2 linked regions of the Herpetosiphon gulosus genome follow. The protein of the gene in region 1 binds, or shares a complex with, the protein of each later gene. Links are inferred from orthologs where the notes say so. Each region holds a gene or a part of one and is shown on either strand. Other genes may lie near its edges.

Region 1 (7,987 bases):
GCGCTTGAGCAAATTGGAGACAAAGCCTTGCAACTCGCCCCAGTGTTGGCGCACTTCCTCCAACACATTGATTTCTTGGGCCCAAAGGTTTTCGCTCAGTTGGGTTGGGCTAGGGCCAACTTGGCAATCAAGCGCATCGGCCAAGGAGTGGGCCACATCGGTGCTAACCACCAAGGTTCGATAGCCCATACGTGCTGCTCGCACGGCGGTTGCCGCAGCGGTTGTGGTTTTGCCAACGCCACCCTTGCCAAGATATAAAATCAAACGCATTGTATCTTCCTTTCGCTGCATTGCGAGAATACATGAATCGCTCGCTGCACTGCTGCTTTGGACGTTATGGTCAACTGGGTAGTTGCAGCCTAACCGTATTATCGCATATCGTTGTTACGTAAACAGGGGTATTTGGGTTTTGGCAAGCGCTGCTGCGCCGATTGCCGCATAGCGCAAAGCCTTGCCCAGCGTAATCCAAGCCAAACTTGGCAGCCATGGTTTGCCTAAGGCTCCAGCCACCCCAACCAACACATCGCCAATTACAGGCAACCAGGCTAAAATTAAGGCTGGCGTACCCCAACGCCCCAGCCAACGCTCAGCCCGTTGCATGCGCTCAGCCATGGTGTTATTGCGCTGATCGATTGCATTGCGTGCTCGTTGCCCAAGCCAAAAGGTCGTAGCAGAGCCAAGCACATTGCCCAACGTCGCAATTAACAATGGCAACCACAACGATTCAGCGTGGACTACCATTGCCGCTAAGGCCAACTCTGAACCAAGTGGCAAGACTGTGGCCGCCAAAAAACTCACGCTGAATAAACTTAGGTAAAGCCAAATCATCGTATTCTTCCTTGTCGCCAATGTTGCCAGAGCAAGCCGATTTCGGCATTGCGCCCTAAGACCAAGCTTACCACAAAGCCAATTAAGCCCAAGGTCGAGGCACTGGTTAAACTCAGCAATAAACTGCTGGGGCTGGATGGTTGCCAACTCTGGATTACCCACCACGCCAAACCACCCGCCACACTGCTTGCTCCCAGTACCTGCCCCATAAAACGCCAATCGAGCTTAATTGGTTGCTGAACGGTTTTTTGGGCCAGCCATGCCAAGGCCAAGGTTTCGGCCCATAACGAAACGGTGGTTGCCCAACCAAGCCCAGCTAAGCCCCAACGTCGCCACCACAAGGCCAAGCCGATTTGCAATAACGCTCCGAGCACTCGCATCACACTGGGCCAACGGGTATCGCCCATGGCATAACTAAATCGAATCAACAAGGTACTTAATGCCAAAGCGGGCAAGCCTGGCAAGGCCGCCCATAAGGCAGTGCTGGTCAACTGCACCGATTGTTGATCAAACGCGCCACGTTGCAGCAACAAGGCGACAATCTGTTGGCACAGCACCATTCCTAATACCATCAGTGGCAAGGTTAGCAGTAACGACCAACGCCAACAACGGGCTAGCCATTGTTGCAAGGCCTGATAATTGCGTTGTAACACCAAGCTTGTCAGCACTGGAAACAAGACGCGACCTAGTACCTGCGGCAACAAAATAATTGGCACTTCAACAATTCGGCGGGCATAGGTTTGGGCTGCTACCGCGCCAGCGCCCACGGTTGAGGCAATTGCATTCTCAATCACGCTAATTAAATGCACCGATACTAGCGATGTTAATAACAATGGATAGGCATGCTGCAAAACTGTGGTTAATCGTGCTCCGCGCCAGCGCCAACTTGGCAACCACGGCACATCGGCTTGTAACAACGGCATTAAGCGCAAAACCGCCCCGACCACCAAGCCCCAAGCCAAACCATACACGCTGCCAGTTGCAATTAAGGCAATCACGGGAGCCAATTTCAACATCAAATCGGCCAAAGCTGGGCGGGTAAATTGCTCGAATGCTTGATACCACGCACCTAACACCGCAGTAAAACACATCACCGGAAAGGCCAATAAGCCAATTCGAATAATCGTGGCAGTCATCAACAGCGTTGGTTGATCGAAGCCTGGGCCAAATAAGTGGGCCAATTGCGCGGCATACAGCCAGCCCAAGCCTGTGAGTGGCACTGCCGCCAAGCTTACCAAGCCCAAGCTCGCGCGAAGTGTACGTGGGCTATTGGTTTGATCGTGCAAAATCATGGGAACGAGGGTTGGTCCGGCAATATCGCCCAATAAGAATCCCATCAATAAAACCACCGCTGCTCCGGCCAAATAGGCATCAGCAGTCGTGCTTGTGCCAAAAAAATGAGCTAAAGCTACTTTTTCGGCAAACCCTAGCACTTTATAAGCGGCGGTTGCGGCAATCAAAATCAGCGATGTGCGAAATAGGGTTTTTGGCTGCATAGATACTCATTTAATTAAATTGCTCGTATAATTGACATTATGCAACAGCAAACTGAACAATTAAGCGATGGGCAGCGGTTAAATGCGGCGCAAATTTGGGCATTTTTAGCCAAAGCCTCGGTTGGCCGCTTGGCAACCCACGATCACGCTCGTAATCAGAGCAATCTTATACCACTGTTTTTTGTCTGCGAAGCGCCACATATTTATTTTGCCACCCAACCAGGCCACAAGCTGAATTTGTTGCGGCGCTATCCCCAAGGTGTGGGCTTGCAAGCCGATGCCTTTGAGCCAGAATCCTCAACCAGTGTCTTTGTTTGGGGGCGTTATCGCGATGTGCCGCTGGGCACGGAGTATGCCCATGCCACGCGGTTGCTGGCCTTCAAATATGGCACTGGCTTTTGGCAACAAATTCTTGATCAAGCCACTAAGGCCTTGAAGGCGGGGCCACGTGCGTTAATCACGACAATTAGCCAGGCCACCACTGGTTGCATTCAAATCGAGCGGATCGGCGGGCGACGCTGGGAGCATGGCTTATGATGCGTATTTTAGCGCCAGCCGAAGCCTTGACCTTGCTCGATCAACTATCGGTAATACGCATTGCAGGTTTTGATCAAGCACGATCTGCCAGTTATGCCGTGCCCTTGGCTTTTGTGCGGCGTGATCAAAGCCTGCTGATTGCTATTCGCGCTACGGGCCGCTTGGCCCAGCTATTGCAACAGCAACCTCAAGGCTGGTGCATCGAAGCCGATCAGATTAACCCTGATTGGACGTTTCGCTCAGTTGTTGCTCAAGCCACAGCTCAGCTTTTGGCCGATCCACAGATTACGCTGGTGATGCTGGCTGAGCGCTATGGCCGCAATTGGCCGCAATGGCGACCGAATGCCCCAATTCAAGCCTTTTCATTGGAACTAGCGGCGATCCAAGGCCGCCACAAATCCTAAGGAGCGCCGATGATCACCGTTACCCGCGAACGCCAACTCCGCCGTCCAATCAGCGAACTCTGGCAACTCTTAGCCAATCCGCATAATTTGCCCCGAATTTTGCCGCGCATCGCCCGTGTCGAAGTTAGCGAGCTAGCCAACGATCGCCAGCCGGTAACTGCCTATTTCGATTTTGGCATCCCGCTTGGTACGCAGGCCGCCCAAGGCACTTTTAGCCTGATCGAGCAGCAATCGATTCGCTTTGATGCCGAGCAACCCTTGCCGATTATGGCCCACTGGCAACTCCAAGCGCATGCCAATAACACCAAAGTACATGCCAGCCTCAGCTTCGATCTCAAACCAATTTTGGGGCCAGTCGCCAAAGTTGTACCAATGAGCCTCGTCAAAAGCGAAGTTTCGCGTGAACTTGAGCAAGCTCTTGCCCGTATCGAACGCCTGCGACTGAGCTAGAGGATGAATCATGCCACCAAAGCCGCTTGCGCCAAGTAAACGCTGGTTTGATCTGATCGTCGCTGGCTTGGGCTTGCTACTGCTTAGCCCATTGCTGCTGCTGATTTCCTTGGCGATCAAATTAACCTCGCGTGGCCCAATTTTCTACATTCGCCCCCGAGTTGGCCGCGATGGTCATGAATTTCCCTTCTATAAATTTCGCACGATGGTGGTGAATGCTGAAGGCCAAGGCTTGGGCATTGAGGTTGCCCACAACGATCAACGCATTACCCGAGTTGGCCAATGGCTACGGCGTTGGAGTTTCGATGAATTGCCGCAATTATTGAATGTTGTGCGGGGTGAGATGAGCTTAATCGGTCCGCGCCCAAGCTTGCCCGACCAAGTAGCGCGTTATACTCCCGACCAGCGCCAACGTTTGGCGGTACGCCCAGGAATTACTGGCTGGGCTCAGGTTAATGGCCGCAACGACATCGATTGGGCTGCTCGGATTCAGCTTGATTGTTGGTATATTGAGCATTGGAGTTGGCGGCTTGATGGCTTGATTTTGTGGCGGACAATTGGAGCAATTTTGCGGCCAGTTGGCATTTATGGGCGCGATGGGGTGGCCAAAGATTTGCGGAGTAAATAATGCGACCGGTGATTATTGTTGGCACTGGCGGCCATGCGCGTGAGGTGGCCGAAATTGTGCAAGCCCAACATCTGGCGGGCAAAGGCGGTCCGTTGCGTGGTATGCTCAGCGACGATGCTGCTCAGCATGGCACAAGCATTTTGGGTATTCGGGTTTTGGGGCCAATCGATTGGCTAAGCACCCGTTTGGCCCAAGTTCATGTGGTAATTGCGATTGGTGATAATGCCACTCGCCAACGCATCGCCCAACAATTTGGCGCAGATTTACGATCGACCAGTGCAATCTCACCACAGGCGCTGGTTTCGCCGCATGCCACGATTGGTGCAGGCGCAATGATTTTTCCAAATGCAGTGGTTGGGCCGCTTGCCACCATTGGCGAACATAGCATCGTGAATGTTGGGGCGAGCGTTAGCCACGATAGCATAGTGGCGGCATTTTGCAATCTCAACCCTGGCTCGCGAGTTGCTGGCACATGCAAAATTGGCGAAGGCGTTTCGCTCGGGATGGGTACACAGGTCATTCAAGGCCGCAGCATCGGGGCATGGACGGTGGTTGGGGCTGGTGCAGTGGTTATTCGCGATTTGCCCGGCCAAGCCAAGGCAGTTGGTGTTCCCACGCGTTTGTTGGTTTGATCCACGAAGGGCACGAAGAGCTGAAACCGCGAAGAACACGAAGATCGCGAAGGAGCTGTGGCTATAGACGCTAGGCTATCGGAACGACTGTAGGTATTTCCAACGCATCGCCGATAGTTGAGAGCCTTCAGCCAATAGCCACGCTTCGCTCTGTGCCTCTGCGTTAAATTTAGGCTTCATCCCTCATCCTTCATCCTTAAATTAAAAACCCCCTCGCCCAATTGCTTGGCCAAGGGGGCTTGATGCGGTTTTTTTAATTAGGCCGCAGCGTTGCCAGTTGCCAATTCGACCAAGCGATCTTGCAATTTCTTGTCGAGCAATGAGCCAGCAACTTGAGGCCGCAATTCTTTTTCGAGGCGGCGGCGAGCTGGGCCACGTTGTGCATCAGGGAAGTCGTTCAAGATGCGTTCGATTTCAGCATTGATTTCGCTTTCGTCAACGCTCAAGCCTTCGGCTTCAACGATTTTGCGCACAACCAACGATGATTTCAAGCTTTCTTCGCCACGGGGCAACAATTCTTGAACTGCTTCGTCGTGGGTTTTGCCAACGATTTGCAGATATTGCTCCATGTTGATGCCATAGCGAGCCAACGATTCAACTTGCTCGTGGAGCAATTCGTGGGCGCGTTCGGCAATCAAGGCATCGGGCACATCGAAGCTGGTTGCGGCAACAACTTCTTCGAGGTATTGGTTCAGAACGTTACGGCGATGGTGATCGCCTGAATTCTTGACCAAACGCTCCATCAGATCAGCCTTGTAGGCATCCAAATCGCCTTCAAATTCTTCCAAGCCTGGGAGTTCTTCCCATGCTGGCAATTGGCGATTTTGAATTTCGCTGACGGTTACTTTGAAAACAACATCTTTATCGGCAACCCGCGCATCTGGATGATCGGCTGGCAGGTGAGCGCTGATTTCGCGGGTTTCACCAGCTTTGATGCCTTTCAAGCCTGCATACAGTTCAGGCACGATGCGGCGTTCTTCCATGATTAAGGTCGTTGGCTCGCCTTCATCGTCGTCATCATCATCATCGTCATCATCATCATCGTCATCATCGTCGTCATCGTCGTCATCGTCGTCATCGTCGTCATCGTCGTCATCATCGTCGTCATCTTCTTCGTCGTCATCATCGTCGTCATCTTCTTCGTCGTCATCATCATCTTCTTCGTCATCTTCTTCGTCGAGTTTGTGCAAAGGCACGCCATCGACTAAGGTTTGGACGGTAGCGGTGAGTTGATCGCCTTCAGCGGCTTCTGGTTCGCCTTCGGGAGCGCTCAAAACGACGTGTTTTTCACGAGCTTGATCCAACGCGACTTCTAAGGTTGCATCGGTAACTGGTTCTTCGGTGAGATCAACCGTGATCGCCTTGTAATCGGGCAAAATCACTTCAGGCTCAACTGGAACCAAAATGCGGAAGCGAAATGGCTCTGGCTCTAATTTTTCCAATGAGGCTTGAGCAACTGGCTTGATATTTTCTTGTTCGAGGGCAGCGCGGAAGGCCACGTTGATAATTTCGTCGGTCGCTTCTTCTAAAATTGCGGCCTTGCCATAGTAGTTTTCAACGATAAAGCGAGGAGCCTTACCTTTGCGGAAGCCTGGAATGGCAACCTTGCTAGCAATCCGTTGGGCGGCCTTGTTCAATTCTTTTTCTATCGTTGCTGCGTCTGGCTCGATCTCAAGCGCAACAATGCGCTTTGGTAATTGTTCAGTTGTGACTTTCACACGATCTCCAAAGTATATGTTATTTAAGCGATCTTTAACTATCGCCAACGAAGGCAGTCTAGCGTGACATTATACCAGAACATCGCTCAGGCGGGGCTAGCGAATCTGACGGTCATGCCCTCACCCCCTAGCCCCCTCTCCCGCCCAGCGAGGCGAGGGGGAAACCCTCGATCATGAAGCATGAACGCCCCTCGCCCACCGCAGTGGGAGAGGGGCGGGGGCTAGGGCTTACACTTAATTTAATAAACAGTTTGTTCGGCCAAGAAATGGCGATACATTGGCGAAACTGCCCGCAAGCGCTCGACGATGGGCGGCAATAATTCTAAGACGCGCTCGATTTGCTCGACGGTGTTCTCGCGGCCAAGGGTCATTCGCAGGCTGCCATGGGCGCGTTCGGCGCTCAAGCCCAAGGCCATCAGCACATGCGATGGGTCAAGCGAGCCACTAGTGCAGGCCGAACCACTCGAGGCATAAATGCCCTGTTGATCAAGCAACAGCAACATGCTTTCGCCCTCAATAAAATCAAACGACATGTTGACATTATTGGGCAAACGCTGCGTGCGATGACCATTTAAATAGACATGGGGAATCGCTGCTTCAATCCCACTAATCAGCCGATCGCGCAAGCTGGTCAATTGATTGCTGCTCTGCGGCAATTCATCGACGGCAAGTTGCAAGGCTTTAGCTAGCCCAACAATCCCAGGCACATTTTCGGTGCCGGCGCGTAAACGCCGTTCCTGCGAGCCACCATTAATCAACGGTAGCAAGGGCACGCCGCGCCGCATATATAACGCCCCCACACCTTTCGGCCCATAGAATTTATGCGCAGTCAGGCTCAACAAATCAACATTCAATTCTTTAACCTTAATTGGTTGCGCCCCGATCAACTGCACTGCATCGGTATGAAACAGCACATCGTGCTCGCGACAGACCGCGCCCAATTCGGTAATCGGCTGAATTGTGCCAATCTCGTTGTTGGCGGCCATGATGCTGACCAACACGGTGGTTGGGCGCAACGCAGCCTGTAAATCAGCTACAGCAACCAAGCCAGTGCTATCGACTGGCAAGATCGTAATTTCAAAGCCAAAGCGTTCGAGGTATTCGACCGCATGCAGCACCGCGTGATGTTCGATTGCACTGGTGATGATGTGATTGCCTTTGCCTGCATCACGCTGAGCAAACGCCACACCCTTGATCGCCAAATTATCGGCTTCGGAGCCGCCGCTGGTAAACACAATTTCTTTGCGTTTGGCCCCCAACAAGCCTGCAACGGTTTCGCGGGCTTCATCTACGC
Region 2 (16,489 bases), on another replicon or contig:
ACTGGTGATAATCAAGCGATAGCGGCCAATATTGCCGAGCAGTTGGGTATTGGCTATCAAGCTGAATTATTGCCCGCCGATAAATTAGCAATTGTGCGGCACTACCAAGCTCAAGGCCAGCATGTTGTGATGATTGGCGATGGCGTGAATGATGCTCCAGCCTTAGCTCAAGCTCATGTTGGGATTGCTATGGGTGTGGCTGGCACGGCGGTTGCGCTTGATGCTGCGCATATCGCCTTATTGCGCGACGATTGGAGCTTAGTTCCGCAGGCCTTGGCTTTGGCTTTAGGTACAATGCGGATCGTCAAAGGCAATCTTGGCTTTACGGTTGCTTATAACATGATTGGCCTAAGTTTGGCTGCGTTGGGTATCTTACCGCCAGTTTTAGCAGCAGCAGCTCAATCACTGCCCGATTTAGGTATTATGGTCAATTCTGCTCGATTATTGCGTTACAAACCTGAACCATCATCACTTACTCAATAAACTAATTTGGAGCAGATTAGGTTTGATCTGCTTCTTCACACTGCTCGTGGCACCCCTGCTGATTGCTAATTCGACAATCTTCTAGGCGCAAACATTGGCATTGCAAGCCATGATTGAGCACTACCTGCATCTGCTGTAAATCATGAATTTGTTGGGCAACTTGGGTTAATTTTGTTGTGGCCATGCTACGCCAACGGGCTGATGGCGGTGTATCCTCGCTAAAACCATGAATTAATGTTTGAACCTCAGCGATCGAAAAACCAGCTTTACGCGCCAAATTGATCAAAGTGATCCATTGCAACACCTTGGGATCGTAACGGCGGCGGGTGTTATGGCGTTGTGGCTTAGGAATTAAGCCCATCTGCTCGTAATAGCGGATTGCTGATGGTTGGAGGCCTGTTTGTTGGGCAACTTCGCCGATTGATAATCCTTGCATTGGCTAAAACTCCTGCTTGACTTAAAGTGCACTTCACATGATAGCCTACAACCATCAGGGTTTAAAGGAGTTTTCGATGAAACTTTTACAGGATTGTTTTGGCTTGTTGCGGAGCAAAATCGGCTTGTTGCTGATTGCAGCCCTGATGGCAGGCGTGCTCTTTTTCGAGCGGAGTGCTTTAGGTGTGTGGTTGGCAGGTGCAGCGCCAATCGTGATGATCGTGGCCTGTCTGATTCCATGTGCAATTCCGTTGTTGTTCTTGCGACGCAAGCAGCCGGCCAACCAGTGTGCTTGTGGCGATCCCAATTGTGGTGGTGTGACCAGCAAATAAGTAAAAAGCCGTCGTCCTTGAATCTGGCAAGGGCGACGGCTGATCAATTTAGTCTTACCAACCCAAACTAGGAATTTGCTCGGCGGCCAAGCGCCCAAGTTGAACTTTGAATTCGGCAGGATTATTGGGATGCCATTCAAAGCGTGCTCGCTCAAACCATTGAGTCAATACCTGATCACCATCAGGATTGGTTTCCAGATGTGGAGCAGTGAGCGGCAAGCCAAACAAGGCTAATGATTCAGCGTAACTAATGCCAGGCTCACCCAAATCTAAGCCATGGCTTTGCCAATAGCTTAAAAATGCTCCACAAACCTTGCGATCGGTGGTAGCAAAATGTTGGCATTGGCCAGGCAACTGCTGAGCTCCAGCCGGCGTATCGCCCTCGTTTTGCCAATTGCGCTTGAGGGTAGTCAAACGCTCGGCTCCTAAGCGACCTAACGAAACCTCATAGGGCGTGCCCGCTAGCTCAGGGTGATGTTCGTAGCGCTGACGTTCGAGCAATTGCACCGTGTAGGTTTTGCCAGTATCAGCATTGATTTGGCTAAATTCTTCGCTTTGGGGATAACCAAACACCGCCAAGCCACCATTTTTTTGCCAATATTGCTCAAACAATCCACCAAGCGAGTGCTGGCTTTCAGGGTAATAGCGGCGATTTGCTAGCAATGGATCGTTAGCTTGGCGTGGCGCAGTTGGTACGATCTCAGCGATGGTCCGCACATGAATCACAGGTTTGGCTCCGCGATGATCACTCCACGCGACAACCGAATTATTTATATCAATCGTTGGACGATTGTTATCGCTATAGCCAAAATGATCAATGTTAAACATGCTTTTCTGGCGAATATCAACCCCGACTAAACTAATATTGGAATTACTATTTTCACCATAATTGACGGCTACCAAGAAATTTTGGCTTCCAGTAAAACCAGAGATAGTATCAAAACGACAATTATTTTCATGGATCAAGGTTTCAGTATTTGCTAATGTTCGGGCATATAAATGTTGGTTTTTGCAATAATAAAAGCTTTTATTCAGCAATAGATTTTGTTTAATTTCTACATTACAAGCAGATTCGACTAGTTTTTGCGGTGCTTGTGAGCCATCAAACGCAAGATAATGGATCTCTGAGCAGATACTATATTTGCCAGCGGTCTGTGTGCCATACGCCCAACTGATGATTTCGCCATCAGATTGCAGCGAATCAGTGGCGTAAATTGTAGCTACCTCGCTGCCAACCAAGACTGGAGCCTGATTGCCAGCCAGATGCCATTTCCAGATTTGGTTGGTGAGTTGCGGTGGTGAACCTTCAAGTTCTAGCCAAATTAGCCAATCGCCAGCAACCGTCCAACGCATATGTTTTTGCTGATGTGGCACTTGCAAGATTGTATTGGTTTGTGTCGCAAGATCATAATGATAGACATGTTGATTATCGCGCCAGATTACCCGCCCATTCTCAATAAAAAAATCGTAGGTTTGACTTTGAATACTGCCAAGGCTAATACTCGTTCCGGTTGTAAGATTGGTTACCAATAATTCGCTTGTGTAATTGACGAAATCGGTGCGCCATGTGCGCCACGCCAGCCAATTGCCATCAAGTTTAAGCTGCGTAATCGTATGCTCGCTCTCAATCTCACGGCTGAGCGTTTGGCTTTGGGTCGCAGCTACAGGGTTACTAAAAAATCCAAGGCTTAAAATCAAACCTAAGCGCCATAACCATTGCATCGTGATTCCTTTCTACATCAACACTACTGAAGATGAGTGTAGCCGAAAGGAAGCTGATTTTGGATGCTGACTGGCTGAAACAGGACTTGTGAGTATCTGAGAAAGAGCTGATGCGGATTGGGTATTGCGAGGGAAATTGGGGCTAAAATAAAAAAATGGTGCCGATGACTGGAATTGAACCAGTGACCTAACGATTATGAGTCGTTCGCTCTAACCCCTGAGCTACATCGGCACAGAATGAGCGGCTTGTTAGCAAGCCGCTCAAATCTTTAGTTGTGGTTGCGGGGAGAGGATTCGAACCTCTGACCTTCGGGTTATGCTTACCAGCTACAGTTTTCACTGCCTAACATTGTTAGTTTGTGGTCTGGACTTTATCTTCATCCTCAGCATTATCTGTTAGGATGCCTGCCGTCAAGTCTCTCGCCCTTCCTTAGAAACTAAGGCTTGGGTCGGGATTGCCATTTGAAAGGGTTCCCCGAGTTTGACAGGTTATCATACAAAAGTTTCCTTTTGTACAGCCCTTGCTTGGAAACTCTTGAGTTTCACAGTTGAGCCCGACGAGCTACCACTGCTCCACCCCGCGTTGACCTATGTATATTAGCACACTCTCAGTTACTTGTCAAATTGAGGCTTGCTCAAGCTATAGATGCTCTGTTCAAGGGCAATTTGCGGGGTTTGAGCGGTTTGGAAGAGTTCGCGATCGACCCCAAGATCACCGAATTGCATGGCGATTTCAGCCGAAGCGCTGGTGACCGTCACTTCACAACCAAGCAAGCGAATCGCTTGCATCATCACGATCACCTTTTCGGCGGCCTCATTAGATAGTTCGCGAACTCCGGCTAAATCTAAAATCAACAGGCGGGTGCGTTGGCGATGAATGTTGGCTAGCAAGCGTTTTTGAATTTGCTCAACTCGTTTGGGATCGAGTGCCCCGACCAAGGGAGCCAACAGCACATTGGCAGCAATGGTCACGGCGGGAGTTTCGAGGGTTTCGACCAAGGCCAATAAGCGTTGTTGCTCCTGATTTTGTTTGAGCAAGGCATCGGCTTGGTTGCGCATGAGCGTTGATTGGGCTTTGATGCGGCGTTGTTCGCCATCGGATTTACTGATTGTATCTTGGAGGGTAAGCAGATTGGTTTCGCTAATCGTGCGAATCAGCAGAATCGCGGCAATCAACAAAGCATAGGCCACTAAGTTATCGACGGCGGCATACGAACCAGTAAAATTGGCGCGAACTAAGATGCCACCATAACCAACCACAGCACTAATGATCACGGCGGTTGAAGAACCCATGATCAACGCCATGACTGGGGGAATCAGCGTAACCAAATTAACAGGCTGGGTTTTATCGACAAAGCCAGCACAAATCAGCGTCACAAACCCGACGATTAACCAACGACTCCACTCGATGCCGCGCCAATAGGCCACGCTGATACCACACAGAATCAGCAAAATAACCCCCATCAGCAGCGGATTTTGCCAACCGTTACGAATGATGATCACCGCATCGATTGCAGCGGTCATGATATTTAAGAGCACTAAAAGCGCGAGTGTTGCTTGGCGCTGGGTGATTCGTAGCATGAGGGTTGGCTCCGAATTGCTTCAGGATTACATTTGTGCTGTTTATTATACGCACAAAAAAGTTAAAAGAAAATGGGCCGATTGGTATAGCCAATCGACCCATCTGTTGCACTTTGTAGCAGGGTTTAGCTACGAGCTTTTTCGACCAATTCTTCTTGCAAGTTGCGTGGAATTGGCTCGTAGTGATGGAATTCCATCGAGTAGGTAGCGCGGCCTTGGGTTTGTGAGCGCAAATCGTTGACATAGCCAAACATGTTGGCCAATGGCACAAAGCCACGCACGACTTGGGCATTACCGCGAGCTTCCATACCTTCGATGCGACCACGGCGGCTGTTTACGTCGCCGATTACGCTACCCATGTAATCTTCGGGCACAATCACTTCAATTTTCATGATTGGTTCCAAGATTTGGGGGCCGCCCTTGCGAACGCCGTCCTTCAAGGCCATTGAAGCAGCGATCTTGAAGGCCATTTCCGACGAGTCAACGTCGTGGTATGAGCCGTCAAACAAGGTTGCTTTCACGTCAACCACAGGGTAACCAGCGATAACGCCAGTTTCCATGGCTTCGCGGATACCAGCTTCGACTGCTGGGACGTATTCGCGAGGCACAACCCCACCAACGATCCCATTGACGAAGATATAGCCTTCGCCTTCGCCTGATGGCTCGAACTTGACTTTGACGTGGCCGTATTGACCTTTACCGCCCGATTGGCGCACGAATTTGCTATCGATATCGACGCTGCGGGTGATACTTTCGCGGTAGGCCACTTGCGGCTTACCAACATTGGCTTCAACCTTGAATTCGCGCATCATCCGATCGACGATAACTTCCAAGTGCAATTCGCCCATCCCACGGATGATCGTTTGGCCAGTTTCGACATCGGTGTTCAAACGGAAGGTTGGGTCTTCTTCGGCCAAGCGTGAGAGCGCAATCGACATCTTGTCTTGGTCAGCCTTGGTTTTTGGCTCGATCGCCACCGAAATCACTGGTTCTGGGAACTTGATGCTTTCCAAAACCACCGGATCATCTGGTGAACAGATGGTATCGCCAGTGAAGGTGTCTTTTGGACCCACCACAGCCGCGATATCGCCTGCATAGACTTCCTTGATTTCTTCGCGGTGGTTGGCGTGCATTTGCAGCAAGCGACCAACCCGTTCGCGCTTGTTCTTGGTGGTGTTCAAAACGTATGAGCCAGTTTCGAGCTTGCCTGAGTAAACCCGGAAGTAGGCCAACTTACCCACGAATGGGTCAGCCATAATTTTGAAGACCAAACCAGTGAATGGTGCATTTTCATCGGCTGGGCGCTCGATGAACTCAGCATCTTCGGCTTCTGAATCAACGCCTGGGCGCACAGCCTTGGTCACTGGAATTTCCAATGGTGAAGGCAAGAGCAAGACCACAGCGTCGAGCATGCGTTGCACGCCCTTGTTTTTCAAGGCTGAACCACACAAGACTGGCACCAATTTGTTGCCAATCGTGGCGGCACGCAGAGCGCGGCGCAATTCAGGCACTTGCAATTCTTCGCCTTCGAGATAAAGCATCATCAACTCATCATCGGTTTCGGCGATGGCTTCGAGCATATATTCGCGGGCTGCTTTAGCTTTTTCAGCCAATTCAGCAGGAATTTCGCGCTCTTCTTGGACTTTACCAACATCGTCCATGTAGAAGATGGCCTTGTTTTCCATCAAGTCGATGATCCCTTGGAAGCGATCTTCGGCCCCGATTGGCAATTGGATCGGCACAGGCTTTGCGCCAAGGCGATCAACAATCATCTGAACGGTGCGATCGAAGTTCGCGCCCATGCGGTCCATCTTGTTGACGAAACAAATCCGCGGCACGTTATATTTATCAGCTTGTCGCCACACCGTTTCTGATTGTGGCTCCACACCGGCCACTGCATCGAACACCACTACGCCACCGTCGAGCACGCGCAATGAGCGTTCTACTTCAGCCGTAAAGTCCACGTGGCCAGGGGTATCAATAATATTGATTTGATAGCGTTGCTCAGCATATTCCCAGTGAGCGGTGGTAGCAGCAGCGGTAATCGTGATCCCACGTTCGCGTTCTTGTTCCATCCAGTCCATGGTGGCAGCGCCTTCGTGGACTTCACCGATCTTATAGTTACGACCAGTATAGAACAAAATCCGTTCGGTGGTGGTAGTTTTCCCTGCGTCAATGTGGGCAATAATCCCAATATTGCGTACTCTGTCGAGTGGTGTCGAGCGAGGCATTCCTTACTCCGTTACATGGTTAGTATTAGCTGGTGACAGCCTGCACGGCGGTGACGTTGTATTGTACCATAAGTATGCAGGCAAAAAGCGGCTAAACTCGCGTCTAGCCGCTCTGGTCACCGACCCAATTGTTTCACGACGCTGGTCGTGAGGGGTGGCCATAAACTTTAGAAGCGAGCGTAATGTGAGAAGGCGCGGTTGGCTTCAGCCATACGGTGAACTTCTTCACGACGCTTGACGGTTGCACCAGTGTTGTTGAAAGCATCGACCAATTCGAGCGCCAAGCGTTCGTGCATTGGTTTGCCGCTGCGACCGCGAGCGGCGGTCAACAACCAACGAATGGCCAAGGCAATCCGGCGGTCGCTTTTAACTTCAACAGGCACTTGATAGGTTGAACCACCGACGCGCTTTGGGCGAACTTCGATGGTAGGGCTGGAGTTGCGCAGCACTTGTTCAAACAGCTCAACCGCTTCGCGGTTCAAGCGTTGTGAGGCAACATCTAAAGCGCGGTATACGATGTTTTCTGCGACACTTTTTTTACCGTGCATCATGACCTTATTGATCAACATTTGCACGTGTACGCTGTTGTGAATTGGATCACCAGGCACAATCCGCTTGGTAATTTTTCGTCGTCGTGGCATGTTACCCTACCTTATTTTTTCTTCTTGCCCGTTGCAACTTGGGCGTTCTTCTTGGTGCCGTACTTCGAGCGACCTTGCTTGCGGTTGTTGACACCTTGTGAGTCCAAGGTACCGCGCACAATGTGGTAGCGCACGCCTGGCAAGTCTTTTACCCGACCACCGCGAATCAAGACCACTGAGTGTTCTTGCAAGTTGTGACCTTCGCCTGGAATATAGGCGGTCACTTCCATTTGATTCGACAAGCGCACCCGAGCCACTTTACGCAAGGCCGAGTTTGGCTTCTTGGGGGTCATGGTCTTAACTTGGGTACAAACACCACGCTTTTGGGGTGCACCGTTACCGCGGGTAAGCTTGCCCTTCAGCGAGTTGTAGATGAAACGCAGCGCAGGTGCCTTGGTCTTTTTGACCACAGGTTTACGGGGCTTGCGGATCAACTGGTTGATCGTTGGCATTCAATTCCTCCAAAGATTTTGGAAATACCGGGTTCTGGACGGTTCTCACGTCTACTATACCGTGAGCGTGTTCTAGCCTAACGGGCTATGGCATTGCCGCCCCCAATGCCGCGAACAGTCATAATCTATTGGTTAGCCATCAGTCAGTTGGCTGATGTTCACCAGCGAAAAATTGCAGCAAAAAAAGCATGCCCACCACGGGGCATCGACCGCTCAGTATAGCACCAGCCTAGGCTACTGTCAAACTGTTTTGATCCACGAAGGACACGAAGTTACACGAAGCGGGCTATAGGCTATGGATCGAAAGATCCGAAACAATCCCCGATAGTCATACAATCCTCTGCGTTAGAGGTTGCCTTTTGCCTTTTGCCTTCTGATTTGATTGGCTACTCGTGGATTTCTTCGCCATCGTTGCTCGGCAAGCGGCGGGCGACCTCAACTTCAAGGTTGCGCAAACGATACAGAATTTCTTCGTTGATCCGGCGATTGTTGCCGCTGAGGTCGGCCAAAATGCCAATGAAGAAGGTCAAAATCCCGACAATCATAAACACCCCGCCAATAAACACCGATTGCAAATAGCGGGTATAGGTCTGATTGGGATCGAGCAGGTAGTAGATCATAAAGCGTAGCAGCAGGCCGCCGCCAATTAGCAAAAATGGCAGCGCAAAGTAGGTGAAGGTTTTGAGTGGTTCATATTGAGCGTAGGTGCGAATAATTGTCGCGCCTTGGCGTTTGACGAAGTTGAAATTGCCGCGATGCAAGCGAGAGGGTCGGGTTGGCTTGGTGGTGATCGCCACATGATCAACATTCAAACGGCGCTTGCCAGCCTGAATTAAATTTTCAATCGTGTAGGAAAATTCGCTGGTGACATACAAACGTAAGCCAGCTTCTTTGGAGTAGGCGCGAAAACCGCTGGGCGCGTCGGGCACATCAGTATCGGAGGCAACCCGCACAACCCAACTGCCAACTCGCTGCAAGAGCTTCTTTTGAGTTGAAAAATGCTCAACATTTTGGGTTTGGCGGTCGCCAATCACAATATCGGCCTTACCCTCTAAAATCGGCTTGATCAGCTCGGGAATCGCTGAGCCTGGGTATTGATGATCGCCATCGGTGTTAACAATGATATCAGCACCGAGCTTTAACGCTGCATCCATGCCCGATTGAAAGGCGGCTGGCAAGCCTTTGCGCCCACGATGGCGCACAATATAGTTAACTCCTAGCTCACGCGCGACCTCAACCGTGCGATCGGTTGAGCCATCGTCGATTACTAGGGTTTCAAAATGCACATTGGGTAAATCCAAGGGAATATCATTCAACACATCGGGCAGGGTTGCTTCTTCATTCAAACAGGGAATCTGAATAATCACCCGCCATGGATGGCTACGAGTTGGCTCGCTTGGTTGAATATAGGTTTCACTCATTGGCAGCGTGGCCATGTGCTTGGCCTTCCTTTTTGGTAGTTGTTCAGCAAATCGGCAAATTTGGATCAATTGGCCCAATAGTAGCACGAATTTTAATCGTTGGTGCGATTGTCCCAAACTGATTGCAATACAACCCAACTTGCAGGCCTACTGGCGATCCGCTGCTCGAGGTAACCTAACATCTCGCTGGCAACCCGTTCGGCTGCTTGGTCTGGCGTTTCATGGGCTAAAACATGAAAATGTTGGATTGGCTCGGCCCGAAAGAATGAACGATGATCATCAAACCAGCCACAAGTACCCACTACTACTGGCCAACCACGTAAGGCCAAGCGAGCTGGGCCAATTGGTACATCAGCTAGCTCACCAAAAAAGGGTAACTTAATTGATTGAGCCGCCAAATCGCGATCGCCTGCTAGCACCACCAACTTTTTGGCACGTAAAGCCTTGAGCACTTCACGCCCAGCATTTGGCCCTAACACAATCAATTCGCCACCATGGGCGGCGCGTAATTCCTTGACGAATTCCAAATGTTCAGGTGGCTCGATCGCCTCAACTACCAGTACAACTGGCAAGCCATGGGCTGCTAAAACTGAAAGGCCGGTGCTAAACGAGCCAGTATGCGCGACGATCACCAGACCGCCAGTTTCCGCCAACTGCCGTAAGTGTTCTAATCCTGAATGCTCGAAACGCTGACGTAATTGCTCAGAACTCCAAGCTGGAAGCCGAACCAGATCAGCATAATGGCGCAAGGAGTTTGCTAACACGCGTGATTGCAAATGCCAACGAGCTAGGCCTTGAGTTTTTGGGGCGACGCGATTGAGGTTCGAACGGGTGTTATGGCGCAAGCGTGGGATAGCCAGCAAGCCGACCCCTAAAAGATCGCAGGCTGCATCGACCAGCCAATTGGGGAGGCGCGGCAGCCAACGCATCGCCAAACGAAAGAGTGGTAGTGTGTTCATAATTAGTGAGAACATAGAGCATAGCATAGTAGGGTCTAGCGGTCAGGGTCTAGGGGTCAGGTACAGAGCTACCAAAGATTTTGTTCATCTGTGTCAATCTGTGGCTAAAAACGTACTGATCTCTAACCCCTGACCCCTAAATCCTCAATTTGTTCTATGTTCTATGCTCTTTGTTCTACAAACTCCTATTCGCCAGCGATAAAGCTTTCGGTGCGGCGATGGGCTTCGTCATCGGTGTATTGTTCGGGTGGAGTTTTCATAAAGTATGATGAAGGTGCGTACAATGCGCCACCAACACCACGATCAAGCGCTAATTTGGCACAGCGAATTGCATCGATCACCACGCCAGCCGAGTTGGGCGAATCCCACACTTCGAGCTTAACTTCGGCGTTCAATGGCACATTGCCAAAGGTTGTACCTTCCATACGGATGTAACACCACTTGCGGTCGGTCAACCAAGGCACATAATCGCTTGGGCCAACGTGCACGCTATCGGCGGGCAAGGCATAGGGCAATTGGCTGGTAACAGCGTTGGTCTTAGAGATCTTTTTCGATTCCAAGCGTTCGCGTTCAAGCATGTTGTAGAAATCGGTGTTACCGCCGAAATTCAATTGATAGGTACGATCCAAGCGCACGCCACGTTGTTCGAACAAATTGGTTAGCACGCGGTGCACGATGGTTGCCCCAACTTGCGATTTAATATCGTCGCCGATAATTGGCAAGTTCTTTTCTTCGAAGCGTTTGCGCCAGTATTCTTGGCTAGCAATAAAGACTGGTACACAGTTGATAAAAGCACAACCAGCTTCGAGAATTTGCTCAACATACCATTTGGTCGCCATTTCTGAGCCAACTGGCAGGTAGCTAATCACGACATCGGTTTTGGTGTCACGCAGAATTTTCACAATATCAGCGGTTGAGCCAGGTGCTTTTTCGATCACTTGTGAAAGATATTTGCCCAAACCATCGTGAGTCATGCCGCGATAGACAGGCACATTCAAATGTGGAACTTCGGAAAATTTATAAGTGTTGTTGGGTTCAGCAAAAATCGCCTCAGATAAATCCTTGCCTACCTTGGTAATATTAATATCGAAGCCAGCGGTAAATTCGATATCGCGAACGTGATAACCGCCAAGGTTGACGTGCATCAAGCCTGGTACGTGATCGTCCTCGTTGGCATTTTTGTAAAACTCAATCCCTTGGACGAGCGACGAGGCACAGTTGCCCACGCCGATAATGGCTACGCGAATTTTCTTACTCAAAACGACTCAACTCCTTAAAAGGCTGAACGAAAGCTCTATCCAAGGAAAAATTGTACTCCAGTTAAAATCCATTGGCAAGGAAACATAGCAAATTGCACACCTTGATCAAGCTGTGCGCATCTAAAGGCTTGTTTTGGCGTTTTGTTGCTTAACTTAGCACCAAATTGGCCAAAATTTGGTAGTTAAACAAGCGTTGTAATCGATGCCAATCGCCATCAATGCCATCGCGGCGTTGACAGACAACAAAGAACGACTGACTATCCAAGGGATGGGCTTCGATTGTCAGCGAGCTACGGCGAATTGCCGGAAATTGTGGTGGTTGCAGCGCATCGCCATCAAGCACGCCATAGCTTTGAGGGGTGATAAACCCATGCCATAGGTGGTCTACATGTTGACAAAAAATCCATACTGCTTGTTGCTCTAAAAGGGTTCGTTCGTGGGCATTGAACATTCAATGCTCCTTCCTGTGATTGCCATAGCAAAGCTACGCAGATCGGTAATGAGTGGATGTTGGGAATGAGTGGCAATGATGTGGTATGAATATGCTACAATTCGCGTACACCGAACACTCAATTTGATTGCCATTGGCTGTCATGATGCTCACGACAACCATCAAAGCTTGCTAGGCAATGATTCGGTAGAACTGCTGGAATATTGAACTTTGGGGTTAGATTGTGTTGCGATGGGCTACGATGAAATCATTAATTGCGCATAAATTAAATCGTTGGTTTATGCTAGCAGCACTTGTAATTATCGTCAATGGCCTCCTCTCGTGGCAATATCTCCAAACGATTCAAGCCAATAATGCCAGTGTCATCGAATCAGAAACCATGACCAATCGTTTGGATCGGCTATTATCGTTGTTGAAAGACGCTGAAACTGGCCAACGTGGGTTTATTATCACTGGCAGCGAGCAATATTTAGCTCCCTACCAAACCGCCCAAACCGAACTCCCCAGCCTCCTTGCTGAAATTGAGGCCTATAGCAGCGAACGCCCGCTGTTTATCGAACGCCTGCCTGAGCTAAAAACCTTGATCGCTGAGCAACAACAAGAGCTGATCACGACGATCGATTTGCGGCGGAACCAAGGCTTTGAATCCGCCCAAGCGATTGTGTTGGAAAATCAAGGCAAACAGCACATGGATCGTATTCGTCAAATTATTGAGCAGTTGCTTGATCGCGAAAATCGGCGGGCGCTCGAACGGGCGGCTCAAACCAAACTCAATGTGCAGCGAGCGGGCCTTGCCTTGGCTTTTGCCACCTTGGTTGCGACGGGCTTCGTGATTGGCACGATGGCCTTAACCGAGCGCGATGTGCGCCACCGTGAACAGGCAGCTAACGAGTTGCGCAACCAGCGTGAATGGTTTGCGGTTACCCTCGCTAGTATCGGCGATGCTGTGCTGACAACTGATATCGATGGCAAAATTAGCTTTATGAACCATATTGCCACCACGATTACGGGCTGGCCTGAGCAACAGGCGCTTGGTCAATCAATTCATACAGTGGCAGCAATTTTTGATCCAATAACCAAGCAAGAGCTATCCCATCCGGTCAATATCGCTCTAGCACAGCATCAAATCGTCACGTTGAGCAATTCAGTAGTGATGCGCCAAGGCAATGGCTATGTGGCAATCGAAGATAGTGCCGCGCCAATTTACGACCGTGAACAACAGGTGATTGGGGCGGTGATGGTCTTTCGCGATGTAAGCGAGCGCTATCGCGATGAGTTTGGTCAACGCTTGCTGCGAACATTACATAATCAACTGGCAACAACGATTGATTTAGCTCAAGTGCTTGAAACGAGCACTGCTGTGCCAACTCCCAGCTTTAGCGCTGCCTGCGGCTTGTATTTACTGCTTAATGCCGATGAAGAGCCACTGAGCAGCTATAGCAGTACCCATGAACCATTGCTCAACTGGCAACAACACCCAGCTTTTGCCGCCGCGCTGGCCAACGGTCAAGCCCAACTTATTGATCAAGCCCTGCCTGAACCGTATCAATCGGCAATTGTCATCCCGTTTCTCGATCAACATCAACTGAGCGGGGCCATGGTCTTTTTGCACGATCAGCATGCCTTTGACCAGCTTGATGTTGAATTGGCCGAGGAGCTAAGTCAGCGGATGGTCTTGGCGATTGAGCAGGCCTATCTTTATCGGCAAGCGCAACATGCTGTGCGTTTGCGTGATGTCTTTTTATCGATTGCCTCCCACGAGTTGAAAAACCCATTAACCACCTTGCTTGGTCAATCGCAATTAAGTTTACGTCGCCTAGAGCGGCTGAATTTGGCCGATGAACGCCTCCAGCGTTCGCTCCAAGCGATTGAAGCTCAAGCCAGCCGTATGAATAAAATGGTTACCGCCTTGCTTGATGTTTCACGCATCGAAACAGGCCAGCTCGATATTCAGCGTGATCAAATCGATTTGGCCCAGCTTTTGCAACATTTAGTCAACGATTTGGCCATCACGATCGATCATCACCAGATTAGTTACCACTGCACGAGCAGCCAGCCCATCCACGTGGCGGGTGACCCGATTCGCTTAGAGCAAGTATTTGTTAATCTGATCAACAACGCCATGAAATATAGCCCCGAACAAACCGAAGTGCTGGTGAGTGCTGATCGTAATGCCCAACAAGCGATCGTCCAGATTCGCGATCATGGCATTGGCATTCCCCCAGAATCGATCCCCAACCTCTTTACCCGTTTTTATCGTGCTAGCAACGCCGCCCGTAGCCATGTGGCGGGGCTGGGCATTGGCCTATTTGTGGTCAAAGAAATTGTCGATCTGCATGGTGGCAGCATCGAAGTCAGTAGCCAAGTTGGCCAAGGCAGTCTTTTTACGGTGTATTTACCGCTGTACGCTGCAAATCCTCAATAAAACCCACATATATTAACGAATATAAACAATATGTCATAGGGGACAATCACCAATTGTCCCTCTACAATGTCTGCATTGCATGGTACATTTAGTTCCACAAACCGGATACATTATTGAGGAACTAACATGAATAAGCAACAATATGCCAATATATTTAGCCCAACCAGCCAACAATCATGGATGCCAATCGATGATCAAGCCCATTGGACAATCAAAAACCCCTTGAATCTGCTGATTGTCCTACCAATTGTTATGCTTTTGCTCTCGATTGTCATGGCCTAGATGACAATAACGGCGTAGGACTGGTACAATAGGGTTCTACGCCGTTGTGTTTAATCGACAATTCTGCTAGAGAAAGGCCAATCATGGAATTTCAGCTTGATCGTCAGCACGCCAAACCACTCTATATTCAATTATCCGAACAACTGCAAGATCGAATTCGGAGTGGCTCGTTGCCGGCTGGCACCAAACTGCCGCCAGTGCGCGATTTAGCTGAATCACTTGGCCTAACCCGTTTGACGGTACACAATGCCTATAGTGAACTGCAAGCAAGTGGTTGGGTTGAGGCCTATGTTGGTCGTGGCACCTTCGTCGCCGAGCGGATCAAGCCGATTATTCCGGAGTATGAGATTCGCCAACGGGTGGTCGAAGAATTGCAAACTCCATGGTTTAGCCAAGGCATGTTGGCCGATATGCTGCGCTTGGCGCAACAGCCAAACTTAATCTCCTTTGCCCAAGCTGCCCCAGCCGAAGAAACCTTTCCTGTGCGCGAAATTGGCCGAGCGATTCAGCAAGCCCTGCGCGACCCCAGTGCCCTAGGCTATGGCCCAACCCAAGGCGAATTATGCTTGCGCGAAGCAATTGCTACATGGCTGCTTGACCGTAATGTTGTTACCTCGCCCGACCATGTGTTGGTGACAACTGGTGCTCAGCAAGGCGTAGCCTTGGCATTAAAGGCCTTTGTGCGCCAAGGTGATGTAGTGTTGGTCGAGGAGCCAACCTACTTGGGCTTTATCGAACAAGCCACGGCCTTGGGTGTGCGCTTAATCGGCATTCCATTGGATGATCAAGGCTTGCGACTGGATATTTTGCAACGGGTATTATGCGAATACAAACCACGTTTGCTTTATACCGTGCCAACCTTTCACAATCCAACCGGCGTTTGCCTTTCGGCTGAACGCCAAGAAGCCTTATTGCAATTAGCCCAAGAACACAACCTAATTATTTTAGAAGATGATGTGTATGGGCCGCTCAGCTACGATGCTCAAGCACCACACCCAATCAAAGCCCGTGATCCCAATGGGCGGGTGGTCTATCTTGGTAGTTTTTCCAAAATTCTAACTCCAGGCTTACGTTTGGGTTATTTGGTTGCCCGTGATGAACTTTTGCACCCCTTGCTGACTGCTAAACGTGGCAACGATCTGCATTGCTCGCCATTGTTGCAACGGGCTTTGGCCGATTACCTTGGGCGTGGCCAATTGGCGGCGCATTTGCGCTATGTGCGCGAACTATATCGTGAGCGCCGTGATGCCATGGAACGAGCGTTGAACCGTTATTGTCCCCGTGATATTCAATGGACGCATCCACGTGGCGGGTTGTGCTACTGGCTAACTTTGCCCGCTGGATTAAATGGTACCGATATTTATACCGAGGCGATTGAAGCAGGCGTTGGGGTAACCCTTGGCAATGTCTTTTTTCCGCAACCGCCGCGCAACGCCCACTTACGGCTATGTTTTGCCACTCAATCACCAGAATTAATTGATCGTGGAATTCGCATCCTTGGCGATGTGCTGACGCGTCATGTCTTGCGTTGTGGTCAACTTGCTGCCCGTGCTTGGCGCGAAACCACTCCACTGATGTAATTTGGTGAATTCCAAAACAAGGCCGTAACAGCGCTGCTCCGCCTCGGTTCATCGATAGATTGCTGGCTTTCAAGGAAGGGAATGTAGGTATGACACTGCGGCAAACGGGGGTACTTTTGATTTTGGCCTTAGTTTGGGGAGCATCATTTTTATTCATTCGGCTGGGCGTAGAAACCATTCCACCAATTACCTTTGTTTTTCTGCGCTTGGCGATTGCTGCGGTGTTGATTTATGC

What was found.
Region 2: the proteins of ABEB26_RS20860 (region 1) and rpsG are in contact, whole or in part, in a crystal structure (PDB 3GTY), measured with the Thermotoga maritima proteins. The link is inferred for Herpetosiphon gulosus from one-to-one orthologs. Residues at the interface, in WP_004081061.1 of Thermotoga maritima: Glu122, Val124, Val129, Leu130, Tyr133, Glu188, Gly259, Ile262, Tyr263, Glu266, Ser270, Glu273, Gln274, Glu277, Arg308, Gln311, Ile312, Ser315, Tyr316, Glu325, Arg329, Arg336, Leu363, Phe366, Trp367, Arg373, Leu377, Arg381, Leu384, Glu387; in WP_004081843.1 of Thermotoga maritima: Lys34, Lys52, Lys55, Glu59, Arg62, Gln63, Glu66, Asn67, Lys69, Val71, Arg95, Ala109, Lys110, Lys111, Gly112, Arg113, Pro114, Glu117, Glu121, Ile124, Ala125, Tyr127, Asn128, Asn129, Thr130, Gly131, Lys135, Asp139, Arg142, Met143.

Annotation. Positions count from the first base shown.
Region 1 is NZ_BAABRU010000018.1:37,088-45,074, forward strand. Bases 4,464-7,310 are described here. They hold ABEB26_RS20860 (trigger factor), read right to left. Parts: upstream 6,694-7,310; coding sequence 5,233-6,693; downstream 4,464-5,232. Other genes in these bases: ABEB26_RS20855 (acetyltransferase), read left to right, coding at 4,464-4,975; nifS (cysteine desulfurase NifS), read right to left, coding at 6,933-7,310. Also shown: ABEB26_RS20820 (ArsA family ATPase), read right to left, coding at 1-270; ABEB26_RS20825 (YqaA family protein), read right to left, coding at 385-828; murein biosynthesis integral membrane protein MurJ, read right to left, coding at 825-2,324; ABEB26_RS20835 (pyridoxamine 5'-phosphate oxidase family protein), read left to right, coding at 2,364-2,861; ABEB26_RS20840 (pyridoxamine 5'-phosphate oxidase family protein), read left to right, coding at 2,858-3,265; ABEB26_RS20845 (SRPBCC family protein), read left to right, coding at 3,275-3,715; ABEB26_RS20850 (sugar transferase), read left to right, coding at 3,726-4,343; more of ABEB26_RS20855, read left to right, coding at 4,343-4,463; more of nifS, read right to left, coding at 7,311-7,987. UniProt on the Bacillus subtilis protein: Involved in protein export. Acts as a chaperone by maintaining the newly synthesized protein in an open conformation. Functions as a peptidyl-prolyl cis-trans isomerase.
Region 2 is NZ_BAABRU010000011.1:105,300-121,788, forward strand. The notes cover bases 5,689-8,401. They hold rpsG (30S ribosomal protein S7), read right to left. Parts: upstream 7,426-8,401; coding sequence 6,952-7,425; downstream 5,689-6,951. Other genes in these bases: fusA (elongation factor G), read right to left, coding at 5,689-6,784; rpsL (30S ribosomal protein S12), read right to left, coding at 7,437-7,877; ABEB26_RS15975 (glycosyltransferase family 2 protein), read right to left, coding at 8,264-8,401. Outside these bases: ABEB26_RS15930 (heavy metal translocating P-type ATPase), read left to right, coding at 1-483; ABEB26_RS15935 (helix-turn-helix domain-containing protein), read right to left, coding at 500-919; ABEB26_RS15940 (hypothetical protein), read left to right, coding at 996-1,250; ABEB26_RS15945 (hypothetical protein), read right to left, coding at 1,305-2,972; ABEB26_RS15955 (STAS domain-containing protein), read right to left, coding at 3,585-4,553; more of fusA, read right to left, coding at 4,679-5,688; more of ABEB26_RS15975, read right to left, coding at 8,402-9,313; ABEB26_RS15980 (lysophospholipid acyltransferase family protein), read right to left, coding at 9,391-10,257; ABEB26_RS15985 (inositol-3-phosphate synthase), read right to left, coding at 10,443-11,516; ABEB26_RS15990 (hypothetical protein), read right to left, coding at 11,665-11,967; ABEB26_RS15995 (hypothetical protein), read left to right, coding at 12,043-12,174; ABEB26_RS16000 (CHASE3 domain-containing protein), read left to right, coding at 12,209-14,392; ABEB26_RS16005 (hypothetical protein), read left to right, coding at 14,519-14,674; MocR-like pyridoxine biosynthesis transcription factor PdxR, read left to right, coding at 14,758-16,254; ABEB26_RS16015 (DMT family transporter), read left to right, coding at 16,344-16,489.